2 linked regions of the Polymorphobacter megasporae genome follow. The protein of the gene in region 2 interacts with the protein of the main gene of each other region in a pairwise test. Links are inferred from orthologs where the notes say so. Each region holds a gene or a part of one and is shown on either strand. Other genes may lie near its edges. The genes, in order: ftsA and KTC28_RS12300.

Region 1 (3,313 bases), 960 kb from region 2 along the record:
TATCGCCGTCCGCGCGCATGTCGCGCTCGGCTGCCGGGGCACGTCGCGGTCGGACTTCCGCTGGGACCCGTCGCAGGGCGTCGGCGGGCTGTACCTGCTCGAGGTCAACACCCAGCCCGGGATGACTGCGCTCAGCCTCGTCCCCGAACAGGCGCGGTATCGCGGCATCGATTACGATGCGCTCGTCGCGCGTATTCTCGCGAGCGCGGCATGACGACGGCGGTGATCAAGCGCCGTGCCCCCGCGCGCCGTCCGGTGGCGAAGAAGCGCGAGCCGGTGCCGATGGTCCGCGTGCCCGTCGCCGCCGCGCGTTTGTGGCGGCACGTCGCGGCGGGATTCCTCGCGCTCGCGCTGGTCGCCGCTGCGGTCGTCGCGATCCTGCTCCACGTCCCCGAGCGCGCGTGGCTGTCGACCGCGCAAGCCGCGAGCCGTGCCGGGTTCGAGGTCCGTCACGTCGAGGTCCACGGCGTCGCCAACGCCCCCCGGCTCGCGGTCGTCACCGCTGCGCTCGAAGGCCCGACCAACTCGATGCTGCTCGTCGATCTGTCCGCGGCACGCGCTCGTCTCCGGGCGCTGTCGTGGGTCGCCGATGCGAGCGTCGCGCGGCGGCTGCCCGATACGTTGATCGTCGATATCGTCGAGCGCCGCCCGGTCGCTTTGTGGCAGTATCATCACAAGCTCGCGGCGGTCGACCGCAGCGGCATCGCGCTGACCGGCGACCACCTTGACCGCTTCGCCACGCTGCCGCTGATCGTCGGCGCGGGGGCGAACGAGCACGTCGACGACCTGCTGGCCCTGCTCGGCGGCCAGCCGCGCCTCGCTGGGACGGTCGACGCCGCGACCTTCGTCGGCCAACGGCGCTGGGACCTGCGCTTCAAGTCGGGCGAGACGCTCGCGCTCCCCGAGGGCGCGCTCGCACCCGCCGCGCTGGCGAAGTTCGACGCGCTCGACCGCAAGACCGGGATGCTCGGCAAGGGCTATGTCTGGTTCGATCTCCGCCAGCCGGGTCAGATGACGGTGCGCGTCGCGGCACCGGTCAAGCCCGACAAAAAGAAGACGCCGAATAAGCCGGTGACGATTTGAGCACCGCCAAACCGCAGCGCGGCGAACGCACGGTCACCGTCCTCGACGTCGGCACGTCGAAGGTCGCGGCGCTGATCGCGCTGATCGGCGCGAACGGCGCCGACCCGCGCGTCATCGGCGTCGGCCAGCGTGTCTGCCACGGCGTCCGCCGCGGGCTCGTCGCGGACATGGAAAAGACCGAGAGCGCGATCCGCGCCGCGGTCGACCAGGCCGAACGCAACGCCGGGGTCCAGGCCGAGGCGGTCTACGTCAACATGTCGGCGGGCGGCCTACGCAGCGAGGTCGAGAACGTTGAGATCGATATCGGCGGCCACAAGATCTCCGCCGCCGACATGACGACGCTGCTTGCCGCCGGGCGCGCACGGATCGACCCCGGCAGCCGCACCGTCCTCCACGCCCAGCCCGCATTGTATTCGATCGACGGGCTGACCGGAGTGCAAAGCCCGGTCGGGTTCCACGCCGACCGGCTCGGCATGGACATCCACATCGTCACCGCCGACACGCCGCCGATCCGCAACCTCGACCTCGCGGTCCGCAGCGCGCATCTCGGGGTGCGGACGATGGTCGCATCCCCCGCCGCATCGAGCCTCGCGGTCCTCGCCGCCGAAGAGCGCGAGCTGGGTGTCGCGCTTGTCGAGATCGGCGCAGGGGTGACCAACATCGCGGTCCACATGATGGGGCAGCTGGTCGGCGTCGCTTCGATCGCGATGGGCGCTGGCGACATCACCAACGACATCGCCTCGGCATTCGCGACGCGGCGCAGCCATGCCGAGCGGTTGAAGACGCTCCACGGCGCGGCGATCACCGCGCAGAAGGACAATCACGACATCATCGAGGTGCCGCCGATCAGCGACGACGACACTGCCGAGCCGCTCCGCGTGCCCAAGTCGCAGATCGTCGCGGTCGTCCGCCACCGGCTCGACCTGCTGTTCGGCGAGGTCGCGCTGCTGCTGCCGCAGATGGGCTTCACCGGACCACAGGCGCGGCAGGTCGTGCTCACTGGCGGAGGCGCGGAGATCAAGTCGATCGCCGATTTCGCCCAAGGCGTGCTCGGTAAGAACGTCCGTCTCGGCCGCCCGCGCGGGCTGACGGGGCTGCCCGATGCGCAGTCGGGGTGCGCGTTCGCGACGCTTGCGGGCCTCGCTTTGTTCGCTGCCGAAGACCTGCCCGACATGTGGAATGCCAAGCCGTCGACCGCGTCCGCCGCGAAGGGCGGGAAGCCGTCGGGGCGGCTCCAGCAAATGGTCGATAAATTACGTTCTAGCCTGTGAAGTACTTGGACCAGACTCACCGTCTGTAGTATGACAGTTGGAAGAGGAGACGAGATATGGTGGATTTCAAGCGTCCCGAGCTGACTGAGCTCAAGCCGCGGATTGCTGTCATCGGCGTCGGTGGAGCCGGCGGCAATGCCGTCACCAACATGATCGTCAGCGGCCTCCAGGGGGTCGACTTCGTCGTCGCCAATACCGACGCGCAGAGCCTTGCGGTCAGCGAGGCGGAGACGCGAATCCAGCTCGGGCTCAAGATCACCCAGGGCCTCGGCGCCGGGTCGCGTCCCGAGATCGGTCGAGCCGCTGCCGAGGAAACGATCGAGCAGATCGAAGCCGCGCTCGACGGCTGCCACATGTGCTTCATCACTGCCGGCATGGGCGGCGGCACCGGCACCGGCGCGGCCCCGGTCGTCGCCCGCGCCGCGCGTGAAAAGGGCATCCTGACCGTCGGCGTCGTCACCAAGCCGTTCGCCTTCGAGGGCCTCAAGCGGATGCGCTCGGCCGAGGAAGGCATCGTCGAGCTGCAGAAGCACGTCGACACGCTGATCATCATTCCGAACCAAAATTTGTTCCTCATCGCCAACGCCAACACGACCTTCAAGGACGCGTTCGCGATGGCCGACCAGGTTCTCCACCAGGGCGTCCGCGGCATCACCGACCTGATGATCATGCCCGGCCTGATCAACCTCGACTTCGCCGACATCCGCACCGTCATGTCCGAAATGGGCAAGGCGATGATGGGCACTGGCGAGGCATCGGGCGAGAACCGCGCGATCGAGGCGGCCGAAAAGGCGATTGCCAACCCGTTGCTCGACGAAGTCTCGATGCGCGGCGCGAAGGGCGTCATCATCAACATCACCGGCGGCGACGACCTCCGCCTGATGGAAGTCGACGAAGCCGCGACGCACATCCGCGAGATGGTCGACCCCGAGGCGAACATCATCGTCGGCTCGGCGTTC
Region 2 (3,229 bases):
TGGTCGGGGACGCCCCGGCTGAAGGTCGGCAGCCCGGCGAGGCCGCCGAGGGTCAGCTCGTCGCGCAGCAGGTCGATCGGCACAGCATTCTCGGCGAAGTCGGCTCCGAGCAGCGCCGCCAGCCGCGCCGGGAGCGGGCTGTCGCCGCCATCGCCGCCGAGCAATCCGCCGTCGGGCGCGTCGGCGCTGAGCAGCCGCCGCCCGTCGTGGCGCAGTTCGAAGGCGACGTGCGGGGTCGCCATCGCCAGCCGCCGGACGACGTCGACGCACGCGCCGAGTTCGGAGCGGATCGACTTGAGGAATTTACGCCGCGCCGGGACCTGCGCGAACAGGCCTTCAACTGTCACCGTTGTCCCCGCCCCGCGCGCCGCCGGGCCATCGGCGACGACGCGGCCGTGGTCGATCGTCAGCGCCCAGCCCGTGCCCTCCCTTGTCCGGCTGGCGAGCGTCAGCCGCGCGACGCTCGCGATCGACGGCAGCGCTTCGCCGCGGAAGCCGAGCGTCGCGATCGCCGACAGGTCACCATCGGGGAGCTTCGACGTCGCGTGGCGCTCGACCGCGAGCCGCAGATCGTCGGCGTCCATTCCCATGCCGTCGTCGGCGACCTGGAGGTAGTCGACCCCGCCCGCCGCGAGTTCGACGACGATCCGGCGTGCGCCGGCGTCGATCGCGTTCTCGACGAGTTCCTTCAACGCCGAAGCCGGGCGTTCGACGACCTCGCCGGCGGCGATCTGGTTGACGAGCTGGTCGGGCAGGCGGCGGATCGGCACGACGTTCCCGTAGCGCGTCGAACGCCCGCCGTCATCTCCGGCGCGGCGACCATCGACCTTGCCAATTCACCCTGCCCGCGCCTAATGCGGGGGCGCTCGCGCCCTCAAGCAGTTCCGGAAAAATAATGTCGATTTTCAGCCGCATGTTCTCGTTCCTGAGCCAGGACATGGCGATCGACCTCGGGACGGCGAATACCCTGGTCTATGTCCGGGGGCGCGGTATCGTACTCAACGAACCGTCGGTCGTCGCGATCGAGACGATCAACGGGCGGCGCACGGTCAAGGCAGTCGGCAGCGATGCGCGGATGATGATGGGCAAGACCCCCGGCAACGTCGAGACGATCCGCCCGTTGCGCGACGGCGTCATCGCCGACATCGACGTCGCCGAGCAGATGATCAAATATTTCATCGGCAAGGTCCACACCTCCAAATTCCCGCGCTTTCCGCAGATCGTCATCTGCGTCCCGTCGGGATCGACTTCCGTGGAGAAGCGCGCGATCCGCGACGCCGCGAACAACGCCGGGGCGAGCCAGGTCTATCTGATCGAGGAGCCGATGGCGGCGGCGATCGGCGCGGGGATGCCGGTGACCGAGCCGATCGGCAGCATGGTCGTCGACATCGGCGGCGGCACGACCGAAGTCGCGGTGCTGTCGCTTCGCGGCCTCGCCTACACCACCAGCGTCCGCGTCGGCGGCGACAAGATGGACGAGGCGATCGTCAGCTACGTCCGCCGCAACCATAACCTGCTGATCGGCGAGATGACCGCCGAGCGGATCAAGAAGCAGATCGGGATTGCCCGCGCGCCCGCCGACGGCGTCGGGTTGACCATGGAGATCAAGGGCCGCGACCTGATGAACGGCGTGCCGAAGGAAATCACAATCAACCAGGCGCAGATCGCCGACGCGCTCGCCGAGCCGGTCTCGGCGATCGTCGAGGGCGTTCGCCTCGCGCTCGAGAATACACAGCCCGAACTCGCCGCCGACATCGTCGACCAGGGCATCGTCCTGACCGGCGGCGGCGCGCTGCTCCACGAACTCGCCGACGTGCTGCGCGAGGCGACCGGGCTGCCGGTGACGGTCGCCGACGATCCGCTGACGTGCGTCGCGCTCGGCACCGGGCGCGCGCTCGAGGACCCGATGTACCGCGGCGTCCTGACCACCGCCTGAGTTTGAGCCCGGGAGCCGCGCCATGGACTGGCCGCCGCCGCGCCGGACGTCGTACGCGAGGCGCGAGCAGAATCTTGCGTTGATCGGTGCCGTCGTAACCGGCGCGGTGCTCGCGACCGCGCTGCTGCTGCTCGTCCTCAGCCGCGTCAACCCGGCATATACCAACCGGCTGCGGAGCGGGACCGCCGACCTCGTGGCGCCGTTCTGGGCGACCGTCCGCGCGCCGTTCGACTGGCTCGGCGGCGGCGTCGATGCGATCGGTGAGTATATCGCGACCGTTCCGCGCAACCGTGTCCTGACTGCCGAAGTCGCCCGCGATCGGCTCGACCTGCAGAGCCGCGACGCCGCGATCGCCGAGAATATCGCGCTCAAGAAGCTCCTCCATGTCATCGAGCCGCGGACCGAAGTTGTCGCCGTGACCCGCTTTGCCGGGGCGTCGATCGGCAGCTACGCCCGGACCGCGATGGTCGCCGCCGGGCATGCCAACGGGGTGTTCGCCGGACAGGCCGTTCGCGCCGATGCCGGGCTCGTCGGGCGGACGGTCGAGGCGGGCGAGCACGCCGCGCGGATCCTGCTGCTCACTGACACCAACAGCCGGGTACCGGTGATCATCGTTCGCACCGGCCAGCCCGCGCTCGCGGTCGGCGCGGCTGGACGTCTGCTCGAAGTCCACGACCGGCTCGGGGCGGAGGTGCCGTTGAAGGTCGGCGACCGGCTGGTGACGTCGGGCGCGGGCGGGCTGTTCGCGCCGCAGATCCCGGTCGCGGTCGTTACCGACACCGCCGAGCCGCCACACGCGCTGCCCTACGCCGACCCGGCGACGCTGAGCTATGTCGCGATCGTCCGCGCGTATCTGCCGATCCCGGCACAGGCCGAGGCGCCCCCCGTCGACGCGGTGCCGGTGCCGCGCGAAGCGAAGAAGCATTGAACGCGCCGTATCGCCTGCTCGGCCCCGCCGACCGGGTGCGCTGGTGGCAGGCGCAGGTCGAGCGCGTCGTCCCCGCGATCGTCACGCTAGTCCTCGTTGCGGCGATGACGGTGCCGATCTTTGCCAGCGTGCCGATCCTGCCGCACCTCGGGCTGCTTGGCGTTTTTGTCTGGGCGACCTTCCAGCCGGGGCTGATGCCGCCGTGGCTCGCGTTCCTGATCGGGGTCGCGTGCGATATCCTGTTCGGCCTGCCGCTTGGGATCAACGCGACGCTGCTGCCGGCGGTCGCGCTGTTCGTCCGGCTGGTCGAGGCGCGCTACGGCACCCATCGCTACGGCTTCGACTGGCTGCTCGCGAGCGGGGTC

What was found.
Region 1: the proteins of KTC28_RS12300 (region 2) and ftsA interact in binary tests that used the Escherichia coli proteins (3 or more experiments, as listed by UniProt). The link is inferred for Polymorphobacter megasporae from one-to-one orthologs.

The regions. Positions count from the first base shown.
Region 1 is NZ_CP081848.1:1,679,119-1,682,431, forward strand. What follows is about bases 218-3,216. They hold ftsA (cell division protein FtsA), read left to right. Parts: upstream 218-1,079; coding sequence 1,080-2,354; downstream 2,355-3,216. Other genes in these bases: KTC28_RS07830 (cell division protein FtsQ/DivIB), read left to right, coding at 218-1,083; ftsZ (cell division protein FtsZ), read left to right, coding at 2,411-3,216. In the rest of the region: KTC28_RS07825 (D-alanine--D-alanine ligase), read left to right, coding at 1-214; more of KTC28_RS07830, read left to right, coding at 211-217; more of ftsZ, read left to right, coding at 3,217-3,313. UniProt on the Escherichia coli protein: Essential cell division protein that assists in the assembly of the Z ring. May serve as the principal membrane anchor for the Z ring.
Region 2 is NZ_CP081848.1:2,637,255-2,640,483, reverse strand. The notes cover bases 1-2,915. They hold KTC28_RS12300 (rod shape-determining protein), read left to right. Parts: upstream 1-895; coding sequence 896-1,936; downstream 1,937-2,915. Other genes in these bases: mreD (rod shape-determining protein MreD), read left to right, coding at 2,861-2,915; KTC28_RS12295 (rod shape-determining protein MreC), read left to right, coding at 1,959-2,864; mutL (DNA mismatch repair endonuclease MutL), read right to left, coding at 1-770. In the rest of the region: more of mreD, read left to right, coding at 2,916-3,229. UniProt on the Escherichia coli protein: Forms membrane-associated dynamic filaments that are essential for cell shape determination. Acts by regulating cell wall synthesis and cell elongation, and thus cell shape.